One region of the Bacillus altaicus genome, then DNA from elsewhere that is predicted to be linked to it. Evidence: a T-box and tRNA genes for the amino acid it is inferred to sense, from the RefSeq annotation. Region 1 holds a T-box; the other holds one or more tRNA genes.
What was found. A T-box is a leader RNA that pairs with one kind of tRNA and senses whether it is charged. The one in region 1 lies ahead of trpS (tryptophan--tRNA ligase), so its partner is inferred to be a tRNA-Trp.

Region 1 (15,748 bases):
GTGAAAAAAATAAAGTAAAGTTAAATCTAATTTCTTCTATTGAAATAGGAGGCACTGAAGAATCCGAAAACAAACATCTATTTTCGAAAGTGGAAGAAGGGTTGAAAAAAGGCGAATTACAATATAGTGCATATCGAGTTCCTACATTATATGGACCGTGGCAACCGTCGTTTATGATGTATCATCAGCTTATTTTATCAGAACTTGATGACAAAGAGTGCCGTTGTATAAATGGAGAAAAAGGAAGCGATTTACTTTACATTGAAGATTTATGTGAATATTTATGGGAAAATGGAATGAATGTAAAACACCTCGGTATATATAATTTACTTAGTGGAAAAGAAGAGTTATGGGAAAAAGGTATGAGTCTTTTACATGCAGATGATAAAGTAAATAACAAAAATGTGGAAGTAAGAGATGAAGCTGTAGATGTTATTTCTATTCAAAAAAATACACCTGTAGAATTCGGTTTAAATAAACAATTGGCACATATGAAAAAATATAAAGAGTTATACGAAGGGTAGCGCACGTGTTAAACTATTGTATGGATAATGGATTGAAAGCTTTAATGGAGAGGAAGAGATTACATGAACGAAAAAAGTATGCAATTTTTACAAATCGCAATGAAGCATTTACCAGAAGCTAAGGCAATTTTAGATTCTAATGGAATTGCGCTTGATATGGAGAAAGCACAGCCGGTGTTAGAGCTATTGATGAAAGTAATGGGCGAAGCATATGAGCTTGGGAAAGCGGATAAAGAATAAAAAGCATTTTTTTTAGATGGGAGAGAGGCTCGAATCGTGGATAGAAGCGGTTGGGGCCTTTTTTTGTTTCGAGCGGAGTAAAACCGGAGGGATGAGGTAGTTAAGGGAGAAGGTTGTGAGGAGAATGCTCTAATTTTGAAGGGAAAGCGGATAAAGAATAAAACCAAACAAAACCCTTCTTTTTTGATGGGAGAGAGGCTCGAACCGTAGATAGAAGCGGTTGGGGCTTTTTTTAGTCTCGAGCGGAGTAAGGGTAAGTGTATGGAATAATTTATATTTTGAAAGGACAGGAATTTTTCTGTTTCTTTTAATGAAAAATAAAGTTAGTAATACGCTGTCTTATTTTTTTAGTTGAAATATATTCTAGACAAAAGTACATTTATGTTTTAAAATTAGTACCAAGTCATAACAATTGATATAAAATGGAGGGCTGCGATGTGAACGTGGGCATTTTAGGGGTCGGAAGATATGTGCCAGAAAAAGTAGTCACAAATCACGATTTAGAGAAAATCGTAGATACATCTGATGAATGGATTCGTACGAGAACGGGAATTGCAGAAAGACGCATTGCCGATGATACAATAGATACTTCATATATGGCGGTAGAGGCTTCTAAAAAAGCACTTGAAGATGCAGGGATTAGCGGAGAGGATATCGATCTTATTTTAGTGGCAACAGTAACGCCAGATCGCGCATTCCCAGCAGTAGCCTGTGTAATCCAAGAAGCAATTGGCGCAAAACACGCAGCCGCGATGGATTTAAGTGCAGCGTGTGCTGGCTTTATGTACGGAATGATTACAGCGCAGCAATTTATTCAAACGGGAACTTATAAAAATGTATTAGTAGTTGGTAGTGACAAATTATCTAAAATTGTAGACTGGAATGACCGAAATACAGCAGTACTATTTGGGGACGGAGCAGGTGCTGTGGTAATGGGAGCTGTTTCAGAAGGAAAAGGTGTACTTTCCTTTGAATTAGGAGCGGACGGAAGTGGCGGTAAGCATCTTTATCAAGACGAGTATGTTATGATGAACGGCAGAGAAGTCTTTAAATTTGCTGTTCGCCAACTTGGTGATTCCTGTCTTCGCGTGTTAGAAAAAGCGGGACTTACGAAAGAGGATGTGGACTTCTTAGTACCACATCAAGCGAATATTCGTATTATGGAATCTGCAAGAGAAAGATTAAATTTACCGAAAGAAAAAATGAGTATGACAATTGAAAAGTTCGGTAATACATCGGCTTCTTCAATTCCAATTGCAATGGTAGAGGAATTGCAAAATGGACGTATTCAAGATGGTGATTTAATTATACTAGTCGGTTTTGGCGGCGGGTTAACATGGGGAGCAGTAGCTCTTCGTTGGGGTAAATAAGGACTGAGAGAAAAAAAGGAGTGTATTTTGTATGGGAAAAAAGAGGGTCGTAATTACAGGGCTAGGAGCTGTTACACCGATCGGAACAGATGTTGAAACAGCTTGGGAAAACATTAAAAACGGTGTATCCGGAATCGGACGACTTACAAGAATAGATTCAGAACAAATTCCTGCAAAAGTAGCAGCAGAAATTAACGACTTTGAAGTCGAAAAATATATAGATAAAAAAGAAGCGCGCCGTATGGACCGCTTTACGCAATATGCAGTAGCAGCAGCGAAAATGGCAGTTGCAGATGCGAAGCTTGAAATTACAGAAGAAAATGCACCACGCATTGGTGTATGGGTTGGTTCTGGTATTGGTGGTATGGAAACATACGAAGAACAATTTAAGATTTTTACTGAAAAAGGTCCGCGCCGCGTGAGCCCGTTCTTCGTACCAATGATGATTCCAGATATGGCAGCAGGTCAAGTGTCAATCGCTACAGGAGCGAAAGGAATTAATACTTGCTCTGTAACAGCTTGTGCATCTGGAGCAAACTCAATTGGTGATGCGTTTAAAGTAATCCAGCGCGGTGATGCTGACGCGATGATAACAGGCGGAGCAGAAGCGCCGTTAACAAGTATGGCGTTCGCAGGGTTTAGTTCAGCGAAAGCACTAACATTTAATGAAGACCCAGCAACAGCGTGCCGTCCATTTGATAAAAATCGTAGTGGATTTGTAATGGGAGAAGGATCTGGGATTTTAATTCTTGAAGAATTAGAGCATGCGTTAGCGCGTGGTGCTCATATTTACGCGGAAATTGTCGGCTATGGTGCAACTGGTGATGCATTCCATATTACAATGCCTGCTCCTGGTGGTGAAGGCGGAGTTCGTGCGATGCGTCAAGCTTTAGCTGATGCAGGTCTAGAGCCAGAAGATATTGATTACATTAATGCGCATGGTACAAGTACAGATGCAAATGAAAAGTATGAAACGATGGCAATTAAAGAAACTTTCGGAGAGCATGCATATAAAGTAGCAATTAGCTCAACGAAATCAATGACAGGTCATTTATTAGGAGCAGCTGGTGCTGTTGAAGCGATCTTCTCTATTAAATCAATCACAGACGGAGTAATTCCTCCGACGATTAACTATGAAACACCAGATCCAGAATGTGATTTAGATTACGTACCAAATACAGCGAGACATCAAGAAGTAAACGCGGTATTAAGTAATTCACTAGGATTCGGTGGCCATAACGCAGTATTAGTATTTAAAGCATATAAGTAATATGTACAATAAGGTGTCTTTTCGTAAAGTACTACGAAAAGACACCTTATTTATTTTTTATCACCTTTACGTTCCATTCTTTTTTGCATATACATAAGAAAAGGAGGGATGAAGGTGGGGGTTGTTGAAACGGCAGAATGGTTACATCGGTATTATGGACGTCCAGAGAAGCTTTGTGAGAAATTTACAAAGTATATTCCATTGCCAAAAGAGAGGCTGTATCGCTTTTTAATCTCTAAAGGTATGTATCGCCCCATAATGCGGGGGGAGCAGGAAATTAAAGAATTAGAGAAAAAAGAAATTTGGAAAGAACTTAGCATGGAGTATGAAAAATTGAAAAGTTGGCTAAAAGGTCCAGATGTCCCTATCTTTATTTTATTATCAGATTCATATAATCGAACGGTACAAGAGGAATATAACGGGAAGGCTGGTTTATCTATGCGTCACGTTATTTTCTTATTCGTATGTGGGCGTAATTCAGTAGAGGAACTAAAAGCTTTATTAACGCATGAATACCACCATATATGTAGATTACATCAAATTGAGACGAAGGAAACAGAGTATACATTACTTGATACGATGATTATGGAAGGGTTAGCTGAGCAAGCTGTGTATGAAAGGTATACAGAAAAAAGATGTGCACCGTGGACTACTTACATTTCAAAAGAAGATGCTATTTATTATTGGAGAAATTCAATACAAGAACGAATAGATGTAAAGAGAGGTACGAGGGAGCATGATGTTTTATTAAATGGACTGCACTCTTATCCGAAAATGCTTGGCTATGCACTTGGATTTCATATTGTGAAAGATTGTGTAGCATTTGAAGGAGAAAATACACTGTCTTTATTATCTATAGATGCGAAAGAAATATTGAATAAAGCAAATACATTTCATGTTTCATGAAAAACAGGAGGTAACGCTCCTGTTTTTTTATATTATAGAAGAAAAAATAATAATTAGAATATATTTCCTTAAGTGGAATAAAGTTAAGCAAAAATGAACATAATGATTGGTACAAACAGTAGTGAAGTGAGGGGTAGTGAATGTTATATCTACATGATGTATGGGTAAATTGGTTTGAAGGTGAAGAGAATGGGTATAATGTTTGTCATTTTTACGAATGGCGGAAAGATGATACGATTGAGCTATTAGATCAAGTGCCATTATTAAAAGTAGATGCCACATTATATCATTACATCGAGAACGAATTATTAGAGCTTCCGCAAAAATTATTGGAAGACGTATATCATAAGGCTTATATTCGTAAAAATCACGAACGTTTGCAACAAGAATATTGTTTTGTAGTTACAGATGGAAAAGGAATTATTGCGATTGATTCAATCGGCTATAATGTGCCAATTAGAAAAAGTAGGCTTATACCTCGTCAAGAACAGATGGTATATGAGATGGTAGAAAATGTGCAAGAAGAAAAGTATGAGTTCCAAGTGGAAGAGATTGAAAAAGAACATCATATTTTATCGCCGTCACCTTTCATTATGAACGGCCTAACTCGTAAAGAAAGACAGTTAAAACAATTATTATTTATGGCATTAGATCAATTACATACAACGAAAAATCCAGCTGAAATTCGCTATTGGTTCACAGAGTGGGATCCATCAGCGTACGGAATGGTCCAACATATGGAGTTTGAAGATGTTTGGGCTAAACTTTATGATGAAGCGAAAACTGGATGGTCTGAGAAGCACGAGCAATTATGTGAGCGCCTTGTAAAAGGACAGCCGTTTTTTGAAAAGTTATGGGAAATGGAAAATGAGCAGAAGGTAAATTGAAAAAAACCGCCAATTGGCGGTTTTTTTTATGGAGGTGGCAAGCTCTTCGTGTCTAAGAACCTTCCGCATAAGAAGGCAAAAAGCGCCTTTTATACGAAAGAACCTTAGCCAGTCAGAGCTGAACGAGCCGCTTCCACTTTATGTGAAATCTAGCTCCAGCGGCAAGAATGTTCGGTGGCTTCGCGCCTTCCTGCGAGGCAAAAAGCGCCTCGCAGGAAGGCGCTCAATCCCCCTCACATTCTGAACGAGCCGCTTCCGCTTTATATGTTACCTACGTTTTCTACTTAATCCCATTGCATTTTCTACTTTGCGTAGTTGTTTGAATGCAACGCGGTTTGCTTTTTCGGCACCTTTGTCTAGAATTTCGTCTAGTTCTGGGGAGTTGATTAGTTCGTTATATTTGTCTTGGATTGGACGAATTGCTTCTACGACTACTTGTGCTAGGTCACCTTTGAAGTCGCCGTATCTTTTTCCTTCGTACATTGCTTCTATTTCTTCTACTGTTTTTCCTGAGAATGAAGAGTAAATTGTTAATAAGTTAGAGATTCCAGGTTTGTTCTCTTTATCAAATTTAACCATGCCTTCAGAGTCAGTTACGGCACTTTTTATTTTCTTTTCGATTGTTTTCGGCTCATCAAGCATACTGATCATTGATTTTGGATTTGGATCAGATTTACTCATTTTTTTCGTAGGTTCTGTTAATGACATAACGCGAGCTCCTACTTTTGGAATACGAATTTCAGGAACTGTGAACACTTCACGGAAGCGTTTGTTGAAACGCTCTGCTAGATCACGTGTTAATTCCATATGTTGCTTTTGGTCATCACCAACAGGCACGATTTCTGTGTTGTAAAGTAAAATGTCAGCAGCCATTAATGGTGGGTATGTAAGTAATCCAGCTGGAACTGAATCTCTTCCTGAAGCTTTGTCTTTATATTGTGTCATACGTTCTAATTCTCCGACGTAAGCAACGGATTGCATAATCCATCCTAGTTGAGCGTGTGCTGGTACTTCTGATTGTACAAATAAAGTAGCTTTTTCAGGATCGATGCCGCATGCAACGTATAGCGCAGCAAGACTGCGGATATTTTTGCGAAGCATTGCAGGGTCTTGAGGTACTGTAATCGCATGTTGGTTTACAATACAGAAATAACAGTCGTGTTCGTTTTGAAGCTCTGTAAATTGCTTCATAGCTCCTAAATAGTTTCCAAGTGTAATTGTTCCGCTTGGCTGAATACCAGAAAAGATAACTGACATAAGTAATTCCTCCTAAAATTGAATGTGCGATGGGGAAGAGAAGGCATACAAAAAAGCCCATTCATCCCAAATTACATAGGGACGAATGGACCGCGGTACCACCCTAATTATTTCACAGCTGTGAAATCTCTCAAGATCCATAATAACGTCTGGATATAACGCCAAAGCCTACTACTTTCGGTTCGGTTTGGTGCTCAAAAGCCCATTCCATACTGTACAATTACTTGTTCACACCACCCACAAGCTCTCTGAAATTGCCCCAATATGTACTCTTCTTTATCATCGCATACATATAAATTTATTGTTAACTGAGCCCTTTTAATATGAAAGAACTAAAGTTTTATAACAAAATGTTTTGCTGATTATTATATCATATGGAGCAGCGTTTGCAAACTACATCAAAATAGTAAAGCTAATGAGGACCGAGAACAACCCAAGTACGATACCGGTAATACAAATCGGATACGTCCATTTGAATGAATATGTTTTATAAATACGTTCTTTCTTATCGATAGGTTCCTCTGCTTCTTCAATTAAAGATTCAATTTTTTTATTCGTACCAAATACTCTTTGGAATGCGTAAATTGTTACGTTAAAAAATCCATTTTGAAATATGAATAAAAAACCACCTATAAGAATAAAAAACAATGCAATATAGAATGAGATGTTGACAAAATTCAACAAAAATTGAGATGAAACGAGGAATGCGCCCACACTAGAAGCGATTATCGCAACCAAAAATAGTATACAAGTATGAAAAAAAACTTTATTCAAAATATTCCCCTCCGTCAAAATATTACTAGAATTATTATACTATAAAAGCTATAATAAGTAATATAAATAATTTTTTGAAAATTATACGCAATTAAAGCGCTAATTTCAAGATGATGGTAGCAATGTTAACGTATTCCTTTACAAAAAAAATAAAATATAAATATTTTATTAAAAATTTTAACAAAAAAATAAAAAACTATATTCACAATCGTCTAATTATATGTATAATGAAAATTGTAGAAACTTGGAGATTATTCTTTCAATTCTAATTTTCTACAAGTGAGGGTACAGGAAGTGCAATTAGGGGAGGCAACACAACATGAAGAAAAAGATACCGTTATTACTTGCATCAACTTTAACTGCAAGTATGTTGCTTGGCGCGTGTAGCTACCAGAAAGAGGACGCTAAAGCAAAAGGAAAAGAAAATACTACTAGTAGTAGTAACGGAAAACAGATTCTTAATTTAACAGAGTTATCTGAAATTCCATCAATGGATGCATCGTTAGCATCAGATTCTGCATCTTCAACAGCATTAAATAATACGATGGAAGGTTTATATCGTACTGGCAAAGATCAGAAGAGAATGCCTGGGATTGCTGAAGATGTCCAAAAGCTAGATGATGGGAAGAAATACATATTTAAATTAAGAAAAGATGCGAAATGGTCGAATGGGGAACCTGTAACAGCGAAAGACTTTGTATATTCATGGAAAAGAGCAGTAAATCCAGATACAAAAGCGACGTATTCGTACATTATGTTCGATATTAAAAATGCAGAAAAAATTCATAAAAAAGAATTACCTGCTGACCAATTAGGTGTAAAAGCGATTGATGATTATACATTAGAAGTGGAATTAGACAATCCCGTTCCTTACTTTATTGATTTAACGGTTTATCCGGTGTTTTACCCACTAAATGAGAACTTTGTGAAATCACAGGGTGATAAGTTTGGTTTAGAGGCAAATACAACATTATATAACGGGCCATTCGTTATGAGTGATTGGAAACATGAACAAAGCTTCCAATTTAAGAAGAATCCATCATATTGGGATAACAAGACGGTTAAAATCGAAGAAATAAATTTCAATATTGTGAAAAACACATCGACTGATGTAAATTTATATGAGACAAATGCGATTGATCGTGCGGCTCTAACATCGGAATTTGTTGATAAATTTAGACAAACTCCAGAGTTCCAAACACGACAAGAAGCAGGAGTTGCCTACTTAAGATTTAATCAAAATAATAAGTATTTGAGTAATAAAAACTTAAGAAAAGCAATTTCAATGTCCTTTGACCGTGATAACATTGCAAAAGTTATTTTAAACAACGGCGCAATTGGTGCTTACGGATTTGTTGGAAAAGATTTCGCTGAAGGTCCGAATAAAAAAGACTTCCGTGCTGAAAATGGAAAGCTAGTTGAAACGGATTCAAAAGAAGCGAAAAAACTTTGGGAAACAGCGAAGAAAGAGCTTGGCACTGATAAAATCGAATTAGAATTCTTAAGCTTCGATAATGAAGATGCGAAAAAAATTGGCGAATTCTTAAAAGGTGAGATGGAAAAGAACTTACCTGGCTTATCGATCAAAATTAAACAGCAGCCATTCGCACAAAAAAATAAGTTAGAAGACTCTCAGGAATATGATATGGCGTTTGGTGTTTGGGGTCCAGATTTCCCAGATCCAGTCTCATATTTAGATATGTTTGTTACGAATGGTTCACAAAACAAAACGGGATATTCTAATCCGAAATATGATGAACTAATTCTAAAAGCAAAAACAGATACAAAAGATTTACAGGCTCGCTGGAACAACCTTTTAGAGGTAGAGAAGATGTTAATTAAAGAGGATGCAGTTATTGCTCCAGTCTATCAAAAAGGTTCAGCGTATGTAGTAAAAGGTGCTGTAAAAGATATTATCCCGATTAACTACGGTGGTAAATTAACTTACAAATGGGCATCTGTTGAACAAAAATAATCTTTTTTCCATCGTTTACAAGGGTATATGCCTATGATGGGCATGTGCTCTTATTTTAAAAAAATAAAAGTAAGAATATTTCAAACTATCTTATTGCTTTTGAGAAAAACGGGGAGGTGCTTGACTATGGGACGTTACGTATTAAAACGTTTCGTGTACATGGCTTTGACATTATTTTTAATTACTACACTGACTTTCTTCTTGATGAAATTACTTCCGGGTTCTCCGCTGAAAAACCAGGAGAAGTTATCACCGGCACAAAAAGAAATCATTCTTGAAAAATATGGTTTAAATGATCCAGTACCAGTTCAATATGCACGTTACTTAGGTAACTTAGCAAAAGGTGATTTAGGGGTATCATTCCAGTATGATAACCGCCCAGTAACAGATATGATTGTGGATCGTATTGGACCATCAGCACAACTTGGTTTACAAGCGATTATATTAGGAACATTTATCGGGTTAATTTTAGGAATCGTTGCGGCACTTCGGAACAATACGTGGGTCGATTATGGGGCGACAATTATTTCCGTACTCGGGATGTCGGTACCATCATTCGTATTCGCCGCACTACTACAATATTTTGTAGGGGTAAAACTTGGTTGGTTCCCAGTAGCATTCTGGAAGGGACCGGAGTTTACAGTAATGCCTACAATTGCTTTATCGATGGCAGTTATCGCAACAATCGCACGTTTCGCTCGTGCAGAGTTAATTGAGGTTATGCAAGCTGACTACATTTTAACAGCGAAAGCGAAAGGAATTAGCCAAGGCGTTATCATTATCAAGCACGCACTTCGTAACGCATTAATTCCAGTTGTAACAATTTTAGGACCGATGGTTGCAGGATTAATTACAGGGACACTAGTTATTGAGCAAATTTACGCTGTACCTGGACTTGGGGAACAATTCGTTAAATCGATTACAGTGAATGACTATACAGTTATTATGGGAACTACAATTTTCTATAGTGCGATCTTCATCTTAGTTATTTTCATTGTCGATATTTTATACGGAATTATTGATCCTCGTATTCGTTTAGCGGGAGGGAAAAAATGATGAAAGATGTACAAAAATTATCTCCAGATTTATTTCAACAAGCCAATCAGAGTAATGTTGATAATGAAGTCATTGCCCGTCCAAGCTTAACGTTTTGGCAAGATGTAAGAAGACGTTTGTTCCAACATAAAGGTGCCATGTTTGGTTTCGTATTATTAATGCTTATTGTACTACTAGCAGTTATAGGACCAATGATAAGTAAGCATTCTTATAAAGAGCAGGATTTAGGTCGTGCGAAAATGCCACCGAAAATTCCAGTGATTGAAAATGTTCATTGGTTACCATTTGACGGTACTGATCAATATGGTGTTGACCAATATGAAAAACGTGATATTAAAGAGTACTTCTGGTTTGGTACAGATGATCTTGGCCGTGATTTATGGACAAGAACTTGGGAAGGTACGCGCGTATCATTATATATCGCTCTATTAGCAGCAGCAATTGACTTAGTAATCGGGGTTGCATACGGAGGTATTTCAGCCTTCTACGGCGGCAGAGTAGATAATATTATGCAACGTATTATGGAGATTATTAACGGTATTCCATACTTAATCATCGTTATTTTAATGGTAATCATTATGGGATCAGGTATTTGGTCAATTACACTTGCGATGGCAATTACAGGTTGGATAGGGATGTCGCGTATCGTTCGTGGACAGATCCTAAAATTAAAAAACCAAGAATATGTATTAGCATCTCGTACATTAGGTGCAACAAATACACAGTTAATCGTGAAGCACTTAATTCCGAACGTAATGGGACCAATTATCGTAATGACAATGTTTACAATTCCAACGGCAGTATTTGGTGAAGCATTCTTAAGCTTCATCGGACTAGGCATTCAGCCACCATTCGCATCACTTGGTTCTCTTGTAAATGATGGTTATAAATCAATTCAAACGTATCCACATATGATGTTCATCCCAGCAGTTGTCATCAGTATGTTAATCTTAGCATTTAACTTAATTGCAGACGGATTACGCGACGCGTTAGATCCAAAAATGCGTAAGTAAAAGAGGGGAGAAGTAAAAATGAAAACATTGCTAGAGGTAAAAGATTTGCAAGTCTCCTTTGATACACATGCAGGTGAAGTACAAGCTGTACGCGGTGTTACTTTTGATTTAAAAAAAGGAGAGACATTAGCGATTGTAGGAGAATCTGGTTCTGGTAAATCAGTTACTTCTAAAGCGTTAATGGGATTAATTCCGAATCCTCCAGGACGTATTAAAAACGGTGAAATCATATTTGAAGGTCGTGACTTAACGAAACTAACAGAAAAAGAAATGCAGCAAGTACGCGGTAAAGATATTGCGATGATTTTCCAAGATCCAATGACATCATTAAATCCAACGATGACAATTGGTAATCAGATTATGGAAGGTCTTATTAAACACCAAGGGATGAGTAGAGCAGACGCACGTAAAGTTGCTGTAGAATTAATCGACCTTGTAGGTATTCCAAATCCAGAAGCACGCTTAAAACAATATCCTCACCAATTCTCAGGTGGTATGAGACAGCGTGTAGTTATTGCGATGGCGTTAGCTTGTAATCCAAAATTATTAATTGCCGATGAGCCGACAACAGCGCTAGACGTTACAATTCAGGCGCAAATTTTAGAACTTATGAAGGACATTCAGCAAAAAACAGAAGCAGCAATCATTTTCATTACGCATGACTTAGGTGTAGTGGCAAACGTTGCAGACCGAGTTGCGGTTATGTACGCTGGTAAAGTTGTTGAAATTGGAACTGTTGATGAAATTTTCTACAATCCAAAACATCCATACACATGGGGCTTAATCGCATCTATGCCAAGCTTAGATGGTTCAGAGGACGAGCTATATGCGATTCCAGGAACGCCTCCAGACTTATTGAAACCGCCAAAGGGTGATGCTTTTGCACCACGTAACCCGCAGGCGCTGAAAATTGATTTTGAAATGGAACCACCTTTATTTAAAATAAGTGACACACATTATGCGGCAACTTGGTTACTTCATGAGCAAGCGCCAGAAGTAAAACCACCAGCAGTTGTTGAAAAACGTATTCTTCAAATGAAAGCAGGTGAACAACATGACTAAACAACGTGAGAAATTAATTGAAGTGAAAAATGTGAAACAACACTTTGATGTGAGTGGTGGTGTTGTTAAAGCAGTTAATGATATTTCATTTGATATTTACCGCGGTGAAACATTTGGACTTGTAGGAGAATCTGGTTGTGGTAAGTCAACAACTGGAAGAACGATCATTCGTTTATACGATGCAACTGCCGGTGAAGTGTTGTTCGATGGTGAAAATGTACATGGGAAAAAATCACGCACAGAACTTAAGAAGTTCAACCGTAAAATGCAAATGATTTTCCAAGATCCATATGCATCATTAAATCCTCGTATGACAGTAGGGGATATTATCGCAGAAGGTATTGATATTCACGGACTAGCAAAAGGCAAAAAAGAGCGTATGGACCGTGTTCACGAGCTGTTAAATACAGTTGGTTTAAATAAAGAGCACGCGAACCGTTTCCCGCATGAATTCTCAGGCGGACAACGTCAACGTATCGGTATCGCTCGTGCGCTAGCTGTAGAACCTGAATTTATCATTGCTGATGAACCAATCTCAGCACTTGACGTATCGATTCAGGCGCAAGTTGTAAACTTACTGAAACAGTTACAAAGAGAAAAAGGTTTAACATACTTATTCATCGCCCATGATTTATCGATGGTAAAATACATTAGTGATCGCATTGGTGTAATGTACCGTGGTCAAATCGTTGAGCTGACAACAAGTGAAGAGTTATATGCGAATCCAATGCATCCATATACAAAATCACTACTATCAGCAATTCCACTTCCAGATCCAGATTATGAGCGCAATCGTAAACGTATCGTATACGACCCATCGCAGCATGATTATGGTAGTGAAGCACCAACAATGCGCGAAATTCGCCCAGGACATTTTGTATTATGTTCTGAAGCAGAGTATAAGAAATATAAAGAAATCTATCAATAATAAAGTAGAGCCATTCTTCTATTACAGAAGGATGGCTCTATTTTTTTATACTATTTAAACTTAATTTAGTATAAAGAGATTTTATCCAAGTTCTTTTTCTGTTTAAAGACAGCGAAGTAAGAGTTTCCAAGAATGAAGAAAAAGGCGACTGAAATCAGCCGCCTTTTTTCATTTAGAAACACTTTTATTTTATCGCGCTTGAACAGAAGCACTATCTTCTTGTTCATCAGGTTTAACAAGTGCATAATTTTCCCACGATCTACTTCTCCAGCGGAAGAACATAATAATTGCTCGCGTCCATTCGTCGATAGCAATCGCTAGCCAAATACCAACGAGCCCCATGTCTAAATGGAAGGCGAAAAAGTAACCGAGTGGTAAGCTCATTAACACCATGGAGAATGCGCCGATTAAAACAGGATATTTTGCATCGCCAGCTGCACGAAGTGAATTAATGATGACGATGTTCATCGTCCGTCCTGTTTCCAGTAGTACACTTAGTAAAAGAACGCTTGCCCCTAGAGAGATAATATGAGGGTTATCCGTAAATAGTCCCATTAATTGTGTGCGGAATGTAACAACGAGAATGACCATAAATAAAGTTACACCAATCGCCCATTGTACACTTTTCCATACGCGTGTGTAAGCTTCATCCTTTTCATTTCCGCCAACTAGGCGTCCAACGATAATAGCTGTTCCCATACCGATAGCAATGGCGAATAAATACGTGAACATGGAAATGTTAGTAGCGTATTGTCTAGCAGCTAACGATTCTGTTCCTAAGTATGTTGCATAATATAGGAAGACAATTTGGCAAGCTTGATACATGACTTGTTCGAATGCAGATGGAATGCCAATCTTCAAAATTTTGCCAACGTATTCTTTTGATAAAGTGAAGTAATATTGTAATTTCACACGGTATTCCATAACGCGATACAGTAACCAGAAGAAAACGATAAGTGCGATTAACCGGCTGACAGCGGAAGAAATCGCGGCCCCTTGCACACCAAGTTCAGGGAAACCGAATTTCCCGAAAATAAGTACGTAGTTTCCGGCGATATGAATAATATTCATTCCAAGCGAAACAAACATTGCTTGCTTTGTAAAGCCGTGAACGCGGATAATTGCGGCTAATGAGTTAATAATAGCTTGAAGGAAAATAGCTCCTCCGACGATGGATAGATAGCTTTGTGCATACGTTAATACATCGCCTTGTAAGTTCATTGCCATCATCATATGTTTTGAGAATAAAAGAAAACCGGCGCTTATAATGAGTCCGACCACTAAATTTAATGTGACGGCTAATGCTGATATTTTTGATGCTTCCATAAAGCGTTTAGAACCGAGGTATTGGGATACAACGATAGCTGCACCATTCCCGATGACTTCTAGTACTAAAATCGCGATATGAAGGTATTGATTCGCTGCACCAACCCCAGATACAGCATCGTCTGATAATGCACTTAACATGAAAGTATCAGCGATCCCCATCAGCATAAAAAGAAAAACTTCTAGAAAAATAGGCCATGTTAATAAGAATAAACTTAATTTCTCTGTTGGCCCGTTTTTTGAGTGAATTGCTGTCATGTCCGTCCCCTCTTTACCGATATCTATTTTTAGCAAAGTGTATCGTAACACACTTTCATATCCTTTGCACTTATTTTAGCCTACATATTTTCAATATGAATAAACCTTCATTTTATGACAGAAAAGGAAGAATAATTATACGTAAGATATTATAGGATATAAAATTTGTTTTTCTCTGATAATTTAGAAAAGTATAAAATTTAATATTTTTAACACTTTAGTTCAATAAAAACGCAGTTTGAAACGTTTACAAATACACGAATTGTTAACAGAAAATTTTAATAAAATAGAAATATAAATATACAAAGAATATATTTGTGTGTATAATATGAATTATTAGAACATATATAAATTTCTTTCTGTTTGAAAATGAAAGGGCTAACATTTTTTTGGAGGGTGAAAGTATGAAAAAAAAGATACCAGTTTTTGTAGCATCAACAGTAGCAATGAGCATGATTTTAGGGGCATGTGGCTACCAAAAAGATGAACCGCAAGCGAACGCAAAAGGGGATAGCGGGAAAAGTGGTGCGAAGCAAGTTATTAACTTAATTGAAACACAAGAAATTCCAACGATGGACCCAGCGTTATCAGCTGATGCAGTTTCTTCAAAAGTAATGAACAATACGATGGAAGGTCTATACCGCCTTGGGAAAGATGATAAATTAGTTCCAGGTGTAGCGAAAGAATTCCAAAAGTCAGAAGACGGTAAAAAGTATACATTCAAATTACGTGAAGATGCAAAATGGTCAAATGGTGACCCTGTAACGGCGAAAGATTTCGTGTATGCATGGCAAAGAGCAATTAATCCAGATACAGCTGCGAAATCGGCGTACATTATGTACGATATAAAAAATGCTGAGAAAATTAATAAAAAAGAGATGAGTCCAGACCAATTAGGCGTG
Region 2 (15,748 bases), 620 kb from region 1:
CTGTCTTATATCCCGCTATTTGTGGGCAGTAAACGCCCGATTGGTTAGGGGTAATAATCAGTGGCGGATGAACACCCCCCACTGATTAAAGTTTCACCTTATTATTCCCCTAAGTCTACGTTGTGGTAAACTTGCTGTACATCTTCTAAATCTTCTAATGCATCAACCATTTTTTCAAATTGTACTTGAGCATCTTCAGGAAGTTCTACATCACTTTGTGCAAGCATTGTTAATTCTGCAACTGTAAATTCTTCAACACCAGCACCTTTAAGTGCAGATTGTACTGAATGGAACTGATCAGGTTCAGCATAAACGATAACAGAATCTTCTTCTTCTAGAATGTCACGTGCATCTACATCTGCTTCCATTAAGATTTCAAGAACTTCATCTGACGTTTTACCTTCAAGACCGATAACAGCTGTCGCATCAAACATGTAAGCCACAGAACCATTTACACCCATGTTACCACTGTTTTTGCTAAATGCAGCCCGTACATCTGCTGCAGTACGGTTTACGTTATTTGTCAGTGTATCTACAATTACCATAGATCCGTTTGGTCCAAAGCCTTCATAACGAAGCTCGTCATAGTTTTCTTCTGAACCGCCTTTTGCCTTTTCAATCGCACGGTCAATAATTGTTCTTGGCACGTTGTATGTTTTCGCACGTTCTAATACAACTCTTAACGTTTGGTTTGATTCTGGATCTGGCTCGCCTTGTTTTGCTGCCACATAAATTTCACGTCCAAATTTCGCATATATACGGCTTGTATTTGCATCTTTTGATGCTTTTTTTTCTTTAATATTGTTCCATTTACGGCCCATACTTTCCACTCTCTTTCCCATTTTAAATCTACATAAAAATATTAATATGAAATATAATGTGTATTCAACACATTTTTAAAAGAAATATAAAAAGTTCATTTTTGATTCATATTACAGACATAATATAAATCATTATCATTTTGTTCTTTCGACAAGTTATATTATACATGAATTCCTAAGTTTATTACGAATTTTAGAATCACATAGCATAATTTAACAAAAAAAACCCTAACATTTCTGTTAGGGTCTTTTTTAATTCACCGATACCGATGGTCGGGGTCGAACCGACACTCCCGAAGGAACACGATTTTGAGTCGTGCGCGTCTGCCAATTCCGCCACATCGGCATAAAATAAAGGCGGCAACCGGATTTGAACCGGTGGTAAAGGTTTTGCAGACCTCTGCCTTACCACTTGGCTATGCCGCCATATGAAGTTAAAATGGAGCGGAAGACGGGATTCGAACCCGCGACCCCAACCTTGGCAAGGTTGTATTCTACCACTGAACTACTTCCGCAAAAATGGCTGGGCTAGCTGGATTCGAACCAGCGCATGACGGAGTCAAAGTCCGTTGCCTTACCGCTTGGCTATAGCCCACCGAAGTTTTACTTAATTATATGTAAGTATCCATTAATTTATTTGTAATTTTAAAAAATAAAAATGGGGCGACTGATGGGAATTGAACCCACGAATGCCGGAGCCACAATCCGGTGCGTTAACCACTTCGCCACAACCGCCATGTTGTGTTTATATATTTGGCAGGGGCAGTAGGAATTGAACCCACACTGGAGGTTTTGGAGACCTCAGTTCTACCTTTAAACTATGCCCCTATATAACTGGTGGAGGGGGGCAGATTCGAACTGCCGAACCCAAAGGAGCGGATTTACAGTCCGCCGCGTTTAGCCACTTCGCTACCCCTCCGAAACTTACATGGTGCCGGCTAGAGGACTTGAACCCCCAACCTACTGATTACAAGTCAGTTGCTCTACCAATTGAGCTAAGCCGGCATATTTTATTAAAATGGTGGCTCGGGACGGAATCGAACCGCCGACACGAGGATTTTCAGTCCTCTGCTCTACCGACTGAGCTACCGAGCCTTATTAAAATGGCGGTCCCGACCGGGGTCGAACCGGCGATCTCCTGCGTGACAGGCAGGCATGTTAACCACTACACCACGGGACCATTTGGTTGCGGGGACAGGATTTGAACCTGCGACCTTCGGATTATGAGCCCGACGAGCTACCGTACTGCTCCACCCCGCGATAATATTATTTATATAATTATATGATAAGTGTTAGCAACCACATTACGAAAATGTTTGGTTGCGGGGACAGGATTTGAACCTGCGACCTTCGGGTTATGAGCCCGACGAGCTACCGTACTGCTCCACCCCGCGACAATATTATTCATATAATTTATATGGTGGAGGATGACGGGATCGAACCGCCGACCCCCTGCTTGTAAGGCAGGTGCTCTCCCAGCTGAGCTAATCCTCCAAAAGTGGTGACCCGTACGGGATTCGAACCCGTGTTACCGCCGTGAAAGGGCGGTGTCTTAACCACTTGACCAACGGGCCAAATATTATAAAATGCTTATGGCGGAGAGCAAGGGATTCGAACCCTTGATACGCTTGTGACGTATACACGATTTCCAATCGTGCTCCTTCGGCCAACTCGGACAGCTCTCCAATGGCTCCGCAGGTAGGAATCGAACCTACGACCGATCGGTTAACAGCCGATAGCTCTACCGCTGAGCTACTGCGGAATAATATTGCCTGGCAACGTCCTACTCTCACAGGGACAAGGTCCCAACTACCATCGGCGCTAGAGAGCTTAACTTCCGTGTTCGGTATGGGAACGGGTGTGACCTCTCTGCCATCATTACCAGACTATATTCGCTTGAGACAAACATTATTATACTTGATTCACTTAGAAAGTCAATAAGTTTTTTATATTCTCTCAAAACTAGATAACATTAGCTTCATATTATATGGTTAAGTCCTCGATCTATTAGTATTCGTCAGCTCCACATGTCACCATGCTTCCACCTCGAACCTATCAACCTGATCATCTTTCAGGGATCTTACTAGCTTACGCTATGGGAAATCTCATCTTGAGGGGGGCTTCATGCTTAGATGCTTTCAGCACTTATCCCTTCCGCACATAGCTACCCAGCTATGCCCTTGGCAGAACAACTGGTACACCAGCGGTGCGTCCATCCCGGTCCTCTCGTACTAAGGACAGCTCCTCTCAAATTTCCTGCGCCCACGACGGATAGGGACCGAACTGTCTCACGACGTTCTGAACCCAGCTCGCGTACCGCTTTAATGGGCGAACAGCCCAACCCTTGGGACCGACTACAGCCCCAGGATGCGATGAGCCGACATCGAGGTGCCAAACCTCCCCGTCGATGTGGACTCTTGGGGGAGATAAGCCTGTTATCCCCGGGGTAGCTTTTATCCGTTGAGCGATGGCCCTTCCATGCGGAACCACCGGATCGACTAAGCCCGACTTTCGTCCCTGCTCGACTTGTAGGTCTCGCAGTCAAGCTCCCTTATGCCTTTGCACTCTACGAATGATTTCCAACCATTCTGAGGGAACCTTTGGGCGCCTCCGTTACACTTTAGGAGGCGACCGCCCCAGTCAAACTGCCCACCTGACACTGTCTCCCGGGTCGATAAGACCCGTAGGTTAGAATTTCAATACAGTCAGGGCGGTATCCCACCAGCGCCTCCACCGAAGCTAGCGCTCCGGTTTCAATGGCTCCCGCCTATCCTGTACAAACTGTACCAAAATTCAATATCAGGCTACAGTAAAGCTCCACGGGGTCTTTCCGTCCTGTCGCGGGTAACCTGCATCTTCACAGGTACTATAATTTCACCGAGTCTCTGGTTGAGACAGTGCCCAAATCGTTACACCTTTCGTGCGGGTCGGAACTTACCCGACAAGGAATTTCGCTACCTTAGGACCGTTATAGTTACGGCCGCCGTTTACTGGGGCTTCAGTTCAGAGCTTCGCTTACGCTAACCCCTCTCCTTAACCTTCCAGCACCGGGCAGGTGTCAGCCCCTATACTTCGCCTTACGGCTTCGCAGAGACCTGTGTTTTTGCTAAACAGTCGCTTGGGCCTATTCACTGCGGCTTTCCGTTAAGAAAGCACCCCTTCTCCGAAGTTACGGGGTCATTTTGCCGAGTTCCTTAACCAGAGTTCTCTCGCACACCTTAGGATTCTCTCCTCGCCTACCTGTGTCGGTTTGCGGTACAGGCACCTTTTATCTCGCTAGAAGCTTTTCTTGGCAGCGGGGAATCAAAGACTTCGCTCCATAAGGAGCTTCCCCATCACAGCTCAGCCTTCACGATAAGCGGATTTGCCTACTTATCAGCCTAACTGCTTGGACGTGCACAACCAATCGCACGCTTCTTCTATCCTTCTGCGTCCCTCCATTGCTCAAACGATAAAGAGGTGGTACAGGAATATCAACCTGTTGTCCATCGCCTACGCCTGTCGGCCTCGGCTTAGGTCCTGACTAACCCTGAGCGGACGAGCCTTCCTCAGGAAACCTTAGGCATTCGGTGGACGGGATTCTCACCCGTCTTTCGCTACTCATACCGGCATTCTCACTTCTAAGCGCTCCACCAGTCCTTCCGGTCTGACTTCACTGCACTTAGAACGCTCCCCTACCACTGATACCATTGGTATCAATTCGCAGCTTCGGTGGTGTATTTAGCCCCGGTACATTTTCGGCGCAGAGTCACTCGACTAGTGAGCTATTACGCACTCTTTAAATGGTGGCTGCTTCTGAGCCAACATCCTAGTTGTCTAAGCAACTCCACATCCTTTTCCACTTAATACACACTTTGGGACCTTAGCTGGCGATCTGGGCTGTTTCCCTCTTGACTACGGATCTTATCACTCGCAGTCTGACTCCTAAGGATAAGTCATTGGCATTCGGAGTTTGACTGAATTCGGTAATCCGATGAGGACCCCTAGTTCAATCAGTGCTCTACCTCCAAGACTCTTACACTTAAGGCTAGCCCTAAAGCTATTTCGGGGAGAACCAGCTATCTCCAGGTTCGATTGGAATTTCTCCGCTACCCACACCTCATCCCCGCACTTTTCAACGTGCGTGGGTTCGGGCCTCCATTCAGTGTTACCTGAACTTCACCCTGGACATGGGTAGATCACCTGGTTTCGGGTCTACGACCACGTACTAAACGCCCTATTCAGACTCGCTTTCGCTGCGGCTCCGCCTCTTCAGCTTAACCTTGCACGGGATCGTAACTCGCCGGTTCATTCTACAAAAGGCACGCCATCACCCATTAACGGGCTCTGACTATTTGTAGGCACACGGTTTCAGGTATCTCTCACTCCCCTTCCGGGGTGCTTTTCACCTTTCCCTCACGGTACTGGTTCACTATCGATCACTAGGGAGTATTTAGCCTTGGGAGATGGTCCTCCCAGATTCCGACGGAATTTCACGTGTTCCGCCGTACTCAGGATACATTCAAGAGAGAACGAAGTTTCGACTACGGGGTTATTACCCTCTGTGACGGACCTTTCCAGGTCGCTTCGTCTACCTCGTTCCTTTGTAACTCCGTATAGAATGTCCTACAACCCCAAGAGGCAAGCCTCTTGGTTTGGGCTAGATTCCGTTTCGCTCGCCGCTACTCAGGAAATCGCATTTGCTTTCTCTTCCTCCAGGTACTTAGATGTTTCAGTTCCCTGGGTCTGTCTTCCATACCCTATGTATTCAGGTAAGGATACCATACCATTACGTATAGTGGGTTTCCCCATTCGGAAATCTTCGGATAAAAGCTTACTTACAGCTCCCCGAAGCATATCGGCGTTAGTCCCGTCCTTCATCGACTCCTAGTGTCAAGGCATCCACCGTGCGCCCTTTCTAACTTAACCAAACTAAAATTAAAAAAATATGAGCTACACTGTTATCTAGTTTTCAAAGAACATACATTTAAACTTGAGAGATAGTTCTCTCAAAACTGAACGAAACAAAACAAGTCAACGTTTATTGATGAACTGCGTTCATCAATTCTCCATAGAAAGGAGGTGATCCAGCCGCACCTTCCGATACGGCTACCTTGTTACGACTTCACCCCAATCATCTGTCCCACCTTAGGCGGCTGGCTCCATAAAGGTTACCCCACCGACTTCGGGTGTTACAAACTCTCGTGGTGTGACGGGCGGTGTGTACAAGGCCCGGGAACGTATTCACCGCGGCATGCTCGATCCGCGATTACTAGCGATTCCAGCTTCATGTAGGCGAGTTGCAGCCTACAATCCGAACTGAGAACGGTTTTATGAGATTAGCTCCACCTCGCGGTCTTGCAGCTCTTTGTACCGTCCATTGTAGCACGTGTGTAGCCCAGGTCATAAGGGGCATGATGATTTGACGTCATCCCCACCTTCCTCCGGTTTGTCACCGGCAGTCACCTTAGAGTGCCCAACTTAATGATGGCAACTAAGATCAAGGGTTGCGCTCGTTGCGGGACTTAACCCAACATCTCACGACACGAGCTGACGACAACCATGCACCACCTGTCACTCTGCTCCCGAAGGAGAAGCTCTATCTCTAGAGTTTTCAGAGGATGTCAAGACCTGGTAAGGTTCTTCGCGTTGCTTCGAATTAAACCACATGCTCCACCGCTTGTGCGGGCCCCCGTCAATTCCTTTGAGTTTCAGCCTTGCGGCCGTACTCCCCAGGCGGAGTGCTTAATGCGTTAACTTCAGCACTAAAGGGCGGAAACCCTCTAACACTTAGCACTCATCGTTTACGGCGTGGACTACCAGGGTATCTAATCCTGTTTGCTCCCCACGCTTTCGCGCCTCAGTGTCAGTTACAGACCAGAAAGTCGCCTTCGCCACTGGTGTTCCTCCATATCTCTACGCATTTCACCGCTACACATGGAATTCCACTTTCCTCTTCTGCACTCAAGTCTCCCAGTTTCCAATGACCCTCCACGGTTGAGCCGTGGGCTTTCACATCAGACTTAAGAAACCACCTGCGCGCGCTTTACGCCCAATAATTCCGGATAACGCTTGCCACCTACGTATTACCGCGGCTGCTGGCACGTAGTTAGCCGTGGCTTTCTGGTTAGGTACCGTCAAGGTGCCAGCTTATTCAACTAGCACTTGTTCTTCCCTAACAACAGAGTTTTACGACCCGAAAGCCTTCATCACTCACGCGGCGTTGCTCCGTCAGACTTTCGTCCATTGCGGAAGATTCCCTACTGCTGCCTCCCGTAGGAGTCTGGGCCGTGTCTCAGTCCCAGTGTGGCCGATCACCCTCTCAGGTCGGCTACGCATCGTTGCCTTGGTGAGCCGTTACCTCACCAACTAGCTAATGCGACGCGGGTCCATCCATAAGTGACAGCCGAAGCCGCCTTTCAATTTCGAACTATGCAGTTCAAAATATTATCCGGTATTAGCCCCGGTTTCCCGGAGTTATCCCAGTCTTATGGGTAGGTTACCCACGTGTTACTCACCCGTCCGCCGCTAACTTCATAAGAGCAAGCTCTTAATCCATTCGCTCGACTTGCATGTATTAGGCACGCCGCCAGCGTTCATCCTGAGCCAGGATCAAACTCTCCAATAAAGTTAGTTTGTCTAGCATCTAAAAATAAAAATTGACGTTCACGTTGTTTGTTTCGTTCAGTTTTCAAAGAACTACTTCGTCGCTCAATTGCGACTTCCTTATGTTAACATCTTCGTTTTTCGATGTCAACTAAGTTTTTCAAATTTCTTTTTTGTCGTTTACTGCGTTTCCGCATCAGCGACGTTTATTAATATATCATGCAGTATATGTAGGGTCAATACTTTTCACAAAAAAATTTCACATCCCGTTAAAAAGCTAAATTAACTATAGAAAAAAATTACTACTCCTCTTTTATAGACATGCTTCTTCCACCTAATCTCTTTCTGTATTGCATCTTAAAAGAAAGCACTACTGTTCTTTAATAAGTGATAAATTTAGTCATCGTCTTCGTTTTCATAAAATATTCTAAATTGTGTGTTATATTATTCCTATAGGAGTGTGGTGGGAATGGGTATTAAATATTCGAACAAAATTAATAAAATCCGAACCTTTGCATTGAGTTTAGTATTTATCGGCCTCTTCATTGCATACTTAGGTGTCTTTTTTCGCGAAAACATCATTATTATGACAACCTTTATGATGGTTGGTTTTTTAGCTGTCATCGCTAGCACTGTTGTTTACTTTTGGATTGGTATGTTATCTACAAAAACGATACAAATTATTTGTCCAAGCTGCGATAAACCAACAAAAATGCTCGGTCGTGTCGACGCATGTATGCATTGCAATCAACCTTTAACACTTGATCGAAATCTAGAAGGAAAAGAATTTGATGAGAAATATAATAAGAAGAGCTATAAATCCTAAATAGTAATATATAATAAAGAAAGAGGGTGACGAAATCGTCACCCTCTTTCTTTATTATATATTACGCCTTATGACACTCTGGACAAACGCCATAAATTTCTAAGCGATGACTATTAATAACGAAGCCTGTCGTTTTCGCAGCTTCCTCTTCAAGCTGTTCCAAACCTCCATAAGGAAAATCAACAATCTTACCACATTTTTCGCAAATCACATGATAATGTTGACTTGTAACATAATCAAATCTACTTGAAGCATCCCCATAAGTTAATTCCTTTACAAGTCCAACTTCTTTAAACACACGTAAGTTATTATAAACAGTTGCAACACTCATATTTGGAAACTTACCTTCTAATGCTTTATAAATGTCATCCGCTGTTGGGTGCGTCATAGATTCCACAAGGTACTCTAAAATAGCATGACGCTGTGGAGTAATGCGTACACCCGTATTTTTCAGCATTTCTAGCGCTTCTTTTAATTCTTCTTTGACCACCGTCATGCACCCCGATTCTATACGGATTATTATTTTATAATTCTTATAAAGAGTGTACTCTTTTTCTTATAAATCGTCAATATTTCTACTATAAGTATGTGGTTTATTTTTGTATATAGCCTTATTCTTATATAACTTCCCCCATTTCCTATACATTTACATAGAAAAAAGTGCGACATAATCGCACTTGGAATACTATCATCTGAGGAGGTATGCCCTACACTTTCACTTTATGTATCGCAAGAAAATATGTATAGACGCATGCCTTATATATATATTTTTTCTCCACATTAATATAGATTATTTTATCCCGCTATTTGCTGGCTAATAATCAGTGTGGATAGACACCCCCCACTGATTAAAGTTTCACTTTATATAAGAAAGAACATCCTCAATATGTCCTTTCACTTTCACTTTACGCCATTCTTTTACAAGTTCACCATCTTTATTGATAAGGAATGTAGAACGCTCGATTCCCATGTACTCTTTTCCAAAGTTCTTTTTCAACTTCCAAACATCGTACAATTCTGCTACTTTATGATCTTCATCTACTAAAAGTACAAATGGAAGCTCATGCTTCTCGATGAATTTCATATGTCTGTTCACCGAATCAGGACTGACACCAAGGATGACCGTGTCCTTCTCTTGGAATAATCCATATGCATCACGAAAATCACATGCTTCAGTTGTACACCCTGGAGTCATATCTTTCGGGTAAAAATATAAAACTACATTTTCACCTCGGAAGTCAGCTAAGCGAATTTGTTCTCCGGTACTTCCCTCTAATGTGAATTCCGGTGCTATTTCTCCTACTGTGATCATTGTTATCACTCCTTTTCTTTTCTATTACTATAACAAATGCTACCTTATTTTTCATTGTCCATTACAGTCCTTACCACAAATGCAAACGGTAATGTATATCCAATTAGCGCTTCTCCAATTGCAATCCATCTTCCGATTCCAATCGGAGCTATATCACCATATCCAACGGACAATAAAGTAACCGCGCTAAAATATAAACATATTTCAACGAGCTGAAAGGAATGAGCACTTAACCGATCCCCATCTTCTTTCAAAACTGCAAAACCCATTTCCTCTAGCACAACATAACTTAATCCAAACGCAATCAGTACCGTTGTATAAATTAAAAACAACGTAGCTAAATTATACAGCGAAAAGAAACGATTGGAATTTGAATATGAACTCCATAATAATTGGACACTTCTCAAAATAGCGATTGCTGCAATTAATAGAATAAATCCCCATAACATGTCCTCCACCTCATTTTATATGTATGAGGACTATAGCTGATTTATCCCTTAGAAACGAACAAGCTTCTATAATTAATTCCCTGCACCACGATATCGTTTAACCCCTTGATTCCAGAGGGTGATTGCAATAGTAAAACAGATAACACCAACAATTGGCGTTGCGAAAGCATAGCTATTCCACTCTGTTTTTCTTAAAAAGTATGCTGCTGGATATACCCCAACAAATGCAAACGGTAAAACAAACGTTAAAACAAAGCCAATAACACGGTTATAAATATCAACAGGGTAGCGTCCATAATTCCCTATGTTATACATAAGCGGCATAATGGAACTTTTCGAATCCGACCAAAAGCCAAGACTTGCAAGCGTAACAAATATCCCGCCGTACACAAGTGCCCCTCCCCCTACCATGAGTAGGAATAAGAAGAAATCATACCAGTAAAAAGATAATTGCAGCTCCATTGCTGCATAACCCATCACAATAATCCCCGTAATAGCTCCAATTAAAGATTCAAGTTCCATTCTTTCTAATATAATTTGAAATAAACTATGAATCGGTCTCGTTAATATACGGTCCATTTCTCCTTTAATAATGTAACGATCATTAAAGTCCCATATATTAAAGAAAGCTGAAAAAATGGCAAACGGTACTAAAAAGAAACCATAAATAAAGATTACTTCTTCTCGGCTCCACCCTTGTAGTGCTTGGGTATGCCCAAACACTACGAGAATGAAGATTAAATTAACAGCTTGTAGTGATAAATCTGAAAGTAATCCGACGATAAAATCGCCACGATACTCCAATTTTGTTTTTATATATTGACTTGCATATTGCAAAAATAATTTTATATATATCATCTCGTCATCCCCCTTGTACGATTAGACGTTTTCTCGCCGTTTTCCACATCAGTACAATTGGAATAATAAGTATAATTGCCCAAATCATTTGAAATAATAAAGCTTCATATAACTTACTTCCTTGTATACCTTCAGAGAAAATCATACTCGGAATATAACTAATTGCTTGAAACGGTAAAAACACCATTGCTTTTTGGGCCCATAACGGATAAAAACTAATCGGTAATAATAAACCAGAAAATAAATCGATAACAACACGTTTCGCATACATAATTCCACTATTATTAAATAAGAAGAATGTAAGCATTCCTGTCATTAAATTTATTTGTGTATTAATGATAAAACTAAATATTAAAGATAAGAAGAAATATAACCACGTTTGAAAATTCGTTGTAATTTGTAATGAAAATAATAACGTAACAATAACCATACCCGGAATTGAAAAGAAAGCAAAACGAAATATCCCTTCTCCAAGCCCTTGCATAACTTTCATACCTAAATAGTTATATGGACGAATTAGCTCTACCGCCACACGTCCTTCTTGAATTTCCATCGCAATTTCTCTATCTATATTATTGAAATAAAAAGCGCGTGCCATCCATGCGATCGCAATATACGTAGTCATTTGCGAAATAGATAAACTTTCAATATTCTCTTTCCCGCTATAAATTGCTTGCCATAAAAAATAATACGCACCAATGTTAATCGTATAAATTAAAATCCCACTGTAATAATTTGTACGATAAGCAAGCATCATTAAAAAACGAATCCGAATCATTTCAATATACTTACCCATGCATAATACCTTCTTCATAAATGTTACGAATAATTTCCTCTGTAGACACTTCGTTAATTTTCAAATCTTTAATTTGAAAGGCTTGTACTACTTTAGAAATCAACATAGAAATGATAACTTCTTCATTCGGTATTTTTGCAACCCATGCGTTTTCTTCTTTCGCTTTTAACCAAACAACATGACTATCTGGCATAACCATTGATAACTCCTGGTATGAAACTGGGGCAACAAACTGAAAATGTATTTCCTTCTCTACTCCCCACTGCGTACGAAGATTATCTAAAGATCCGTCATACATAATATTTCCTTCATCAAGCATGATGACGCGTTCACATAAAGCTTCAATATCAGTAATATCATGTGTCGTTAATAAAATTGTTGTTTTATAACGTTCATTCATCTCTTTTAAGAATTCTCGTATTTTCAATTTCACAAGAACATCTAGTCCAATTGTTGGCTCATCTAAAAATAATAACGGCGGATTATGAATTAACGCCGCTGCTAATTCACAACGCATTCTTTGACCAAGAGATAATTTTCGTACCGGTTTATCTAATAAAGGACCGATATCTAACGTTTCAATAACATGTTCCATATGTTCCTTATACTGAGCGTCTGATACACCGTACACTTTCTTCAATAGACGAAATGATTCTTGTACAGCAATATCCCACCAAAGCTGCGAACGCTGCCCAAACACAACACCGATTGTTCTTACAAATTCTTCTCTCTGTTTGTGTGGATTCATTCCGTTCACTGTAATTTGTCCTGATGTCGGAGTCAAAATCCCTGTAAGCATTTTAATCGTCGTTGATTTACCAGCACCATTCTCACCAATATAACCAACCATTTCACCTTGCTTTATAGTAAAAGAAACATCATTTACTGCTGGTACTATTTTATAATTACGATTTAATAAATCGCGAAATGCACCCTTTAAGCCCGGACGACTTGAATAAGCTGTAAACTCTTTACGTAACCCTTGTACCTCAATTACCGATTTCATAATCGGACCCCCTTCCTAAATGTCACAACGAATAGTTTACCCAACTGCTCCTTCTATCACAAACAATACGTCTTTTCGAAAAACATGTTAGAATAATACATAGATTTTTGTAAGGAGATGAATTGTAGTGAATTTCACGAAATCAGAAGCATTACATAAAGAAGCGTTAGAACATATCGTTGGTGGTGTTAATAGTCCTTCTCGCTCTTTTAAAGCAGTTGGAGGCGGTTCCCCTATTGCAATGGAACGCGGGAAAGGTGCTTATTTCTGGGATGTAGATGGAAATAAATATATCGACTATTTAGCAGCGTATGGCCCAATTATTACTGGACATGCTCACCCACACGTAACAGAAGCAATTAAAACAGCGGCTGAAAACGGCGTACTATACGGTACTCCAACAGCATTAGAAGTAAAATTCGCAAAAATGTTAAAAGAAGCAATGCCCGCTTTAGATAAAGTCCGCTTCGTAAACTCTGGTACAGAATCCGTTATGACAACCATTCGTGTTGCTCGTGCTTACACTGGTCGCACAAAAATTATGAAATTCGCTGGTTGTTACCACGGTCATTCCGATTTAGTACTTGTAGCAGCTGGCTCTGGTCCTTCTACCCTTGGAATTCCTGATTCAGCTGGCGTGCCAAAAAGTATCGCCCAAGAAGTTATTACTGTTCCATTTAATAATGTAGAAACTTTAAAAGAAGCGTTAGATAAATGGGGACATGAAGTAGCAGCTATCCTTGTAGAGCCAATCGTTGGAAACTTCGGTATTGTTGAGCCAAAACCTGGCTTCCTTGAAAAAGTTAATGAACTTGTTCACGAAGCTGGTGCACTAGTAATTTATGATGAAGTTATTACTGCTTTCCGCTTTATGTATGGCGGCGCTCAAGACTTACTTGGCGTAACCCCAGATCTAACAGCACTTGGTAAAGTTATCGGCGGTGGCCTTCCAATTGGTGCTTACGGTGGTAAGAAAGAAATTATGGAACAAGTTGCACCGCTCGGCCCTGCATACCAAGCTGGTACAATGGCCGGGAACCCTGCTTCTATGGCATCAGGTATTGCCTGCCTAGAAGTACTTCAACAAGAAGGCGTATACGAGAAATTAGATGCACTTGGCGCAATGCTTGAAAAAGGAATTTTAGAACAAGCTACAAAACATAACATCGATATTACAGTAAACCGTCTAAAGGGTGCATTAACTGTATACTTCACGACAAATACAATTGAAGATTACGATGCAGCCAAAAATACAGATGGTGAAATGTTCGGTAGATTCTTCAAGCTGATGCTTCAAGAAGGTATTAATTTAGCACCTTCTAAATATGAAGCATGGTTCTTAACGACAGAACATACAAAAGAAGATATTGAATATACAATTGAAGCTGTTGGCAGAGCATTTGCTGCTTTAGCAGACAATAAATAACCCCTGTAATTAAAAGGAAAAAAGAAAGCAACCTTTCTTTTTTCCTTTTTTCTATTTCATAAATCCCTCATTAATAGTATAATTATTCATAATTATCTGTTTTATATTCTTTTATATCCTTACTATCCCTGTATACAAGGCAGTTCACGCCTTAAACAGTAAGATTATTCAAAATTCATTTTCCAGAGGGGGGATTGACGGATGCTCAATAAAAAAAATAAATGGACACCGTCTTTATTTCGGAATTATAAAAATGCAGAACATGATGCGTGTGGAATCGTTTCCGTTATGGAAAAACGAAGAATTCCTACTAAAGAAAACATCGACCTTTGTATACAATCACTAGTCAAAATGAATCATAGAGCTGGTTTCATTAATGGCGAAGGAGATGGCATCGGAATTCATATCGACATGCCAAAAGCACTTTGGAATGAAAAACTGAAAAGTAGCGGATATAATCCAACGATTGTGGATCATCCCCACTTTATCGTTGGACATTTTTTTCTAAACAAAAAAGAAAACATTGCTGAGTTAAAAGATTACATTCGTACGCAACTAAACAATGCAAACTTTACAATTGTTCTCGAAAATGATGATGTAATAAACTCAGATGCACTCGGTCCTCTTGGTAAACAAGAAGAACCTTTATTTTGGCAAATTGCCCTTATCGCCGAAAGTGAAGTTAAAAATATTGAACAAACATTATTTTCTGTAACAATAAAAATCGAAGAAAATGAAGCAATTCATGTTGCCTCATTAAGTCATGAACATGTTGTATATAAAGTTCTCGGCGCTGGTGATACACTCGTTGCTTATTACAATGATTTACAACACCCACTTATCGCTTCAACTATGACACTAGGACATAATCGCTATTCTACTAATACGTTATCTAATTTTTTTCGTGTACAACCATTTAGTATTCTCGGGCATAATGGTGAAATTAACACGATTGCAAAATTACGCGATCAAGCTGACATGATTAATGTACCACTTACTGCCGGGGGCAGTGATTCCCAAGATTTAAACCGCACCTTAGAAACCCTTCTCGTTCAGTATAACTACAGTTTATTTGAAGCAATGGATATATTATTTCCACCAATTATTAATGAAATAAAACTTTACGAAACAAACTTACAAAACTTATACACTTATATACGTGAGGCTTGGGGGCATTTCGCACAAGGTCCAGCTGGCATCATTTCACGTTATAAAGATGAAGCTGTTTTCAGTGTCGATTCCCTTGGATTACGCCCTGTTTGGAAAGTAGAGACAGAGAGCTCCTATATTTTCTCTTCCGAACCTGGAGTTGTATCACCAGCCGAATATGTAGCAGAGCCGAAACCACTCGCTCCTGGCGAAAAGGTTGGATTAAAATGGAATGAACAAGATGAGCTTGTTCTCTATGAATACGATAATTATCAAATTGAAGTATACAACCGTTTTAAGAAACGAATCGATGTTACCAACTATCATGTAAACTTATCTATCCCTGAAACGAAAGAAACTGAGGGATTATGTGATTCTGTTCAAGTTGAAATGAAGCAATACGTCGCTTTCGGCTGGGATCGAGAACATATTCAGCTCCTTGAACAGATGGCGACAAAAGGCGTCGAACCAATTCGTTCACTTGGGCATGACTCACCACTTGCCGCACTTGATACAGATA

Region 2: it has a tRNA-Trp gene. The T-box ahead of trpS (tryptophan--tRNA ligase) is inferred to sense a tRNA for this amino acid. The anticodon was not compared.

The regions. Positions count from the first base shown of each region.
Region 1 is NZ_CM143394.1:4,262,294-4,278,041, reverse strand. It holds gene ACE38F_RS22135 (NAD-dependent epimerase/dehydratase family protein) at 1-524, shown strand, start outside; gene ACE38F_RS22130 (ComZ family protein) at 588-764, shown strand; gene fabH (beta-ketoacyl-ACP synthase III) at 1,202-2,134, shown strand; gene fabF (beta-ketoacyl-ACP synthase II) at 2,166-3,404, shown strand; gene ACE38F_RS22115 (DUF2268 domain-containing putative Zn-dependent protease) at 3,519-4,310, shown strand; gene ACE38F_RS22110 (YjbA family protein) at 4,451-5,197, shown strand; gene trpS (tryptophan--tRNA ligase) at 5,465-6,454, opposite strand; T-box leader at 6,529-6,746, opposite strand; gene ACE38F_RS22100 (DUF3899 domain-containing protein) at 6,848-7,228, opposite strand; gene ACE38F_RS22095 (peptide ABC transporter substrate-binding protein) at 7,548-9,203, shown strand; gene opp3b (oligopeptide ABC transporter permease) at 9,330-10,259, shown strand; gene opp3C (oligopeptide ABC transporter permease) at 10,256-11,272, shown strand; gene ACE38F_RS22080 (ABC transporter ATP-binding protein) at 11,291-12,334, shown strand; gene ACE38F_RS22075 (ABC transporter ATP-binding protein) at 12,327-13,262, shown strand; gene ACE38F_RS22070 (MATE family efflux transporter) at 13,452-14,897, opposite strand; gene ACE38F_RS22065 (peptide ABC transporter substrate-binding protein) at 15,251-15,748, shown strand, end outside.
Region 2 is NZ_CM143394.1:4,880,068-4,895,815, forward strand. It holds gene ACE38F_RS25160 (YebC/PmpR family DNA-binding transcriptional regulator) at 102-821, opposite strand; tRNA gene ACE38F_RS25165 (tRNA-Leu) at 1,086-1,167, opposite strand; tRNA gene ACE38F_RS25170 (tRNA-Cys) at 1,177-1,247, opposite strand; tRNA gene ACE38F_RS25175 (tRNA-Gly) at 1,262-1,336, opposite strand; tRNA gene ACE38F_RS25180 (tRNA-Gln) at 1,342-1,416, opposite strand; tRNA gene ACE38F_RS25185 (tRNA-His) at 1,481-1,556, opposite strand; tRNA gene ACE38F_RS25190 (tRNA-Trp) at 1,576-1,649, opposite strand; tRNA gene ACE38F_RS25195 (tRNA-Tyr) at 1,657-1,740, opposite strand; tRNA gene ACE38F_RS25200 (tRNA-Thr) at 1,751-1,826, opposite strand; tRNA gene ACE38F_RS25205 (tRNA-Phe) at 1,841-1,916, opposite strand; tRNA gene ACE38F_RS25210 (tRNA-Asp) at 1,926-2,001, opposite strand; tRNA gene ACE38F_RS25215 (tRNA-Met) at 2,005-2,081, opposite strand; tRNA gene ACE38F_RS25220 (tRNA-Met) at 2,139-2,215, opposite strand; tRNA gene ACE38F_RS25225 (tRNA-Val) at 2,240-2,315, opposite strand; tRNA gene ACE38F_RS25230 (tRNA-Glu) at 2,321-2,395, opposite strand; tRNA gene ACE38F_RS25235 (tRNA-Ser) at 2,415-2,506, opposite strand; tRNA gene ACE38F_RS25240 (tRNA-Asn) at 2,509-2,583, opposite strand; rRNA gene rrf (5S ribosomal RNA) at 2,592-2,707, opposite strand; rRNA gene ACE38F_RS25250 (23S ribosomal RNA) at 2,809-5,729, opposite strand; rRNA gene ACE38F_RS25255 (16S ribosomal RNA) at 5,876-7,428, opposite strand; gene ACE38F_RS25260 (YgzB family protein) at 7,876-8,232, shown strand; gene perR (peroxide-responsive transcriptional repressor PerR) at 8,294-8,722, opposite strand; gene bcp (thioredoxin-dependent thiol peroxidase) at 9,089-9,544, opposite strand; gene ACE38F_RS25275 (potassium channel family protein) at 9,589-9,993, opposite strand; gene ACE38F_RS25280 (ABC transporter permease) at 10,066-10,851, opposite strand; gene ACE38F_RS25285 (ABC transporter permease) at 10,856-11,647, opposite strand; gene ACE38F_RS25290 (ABC transporter ATP-binding protein) at 11,640-12,653, opposite strand; gene hemL (glutamate-1-semialdehyde-2,1-aminomutase) at 12,781-14,079, shown strand; gene ACE38F_RS25300 (glutamate synthase-related protein) at 14,281-15,748, shown strand, end outside.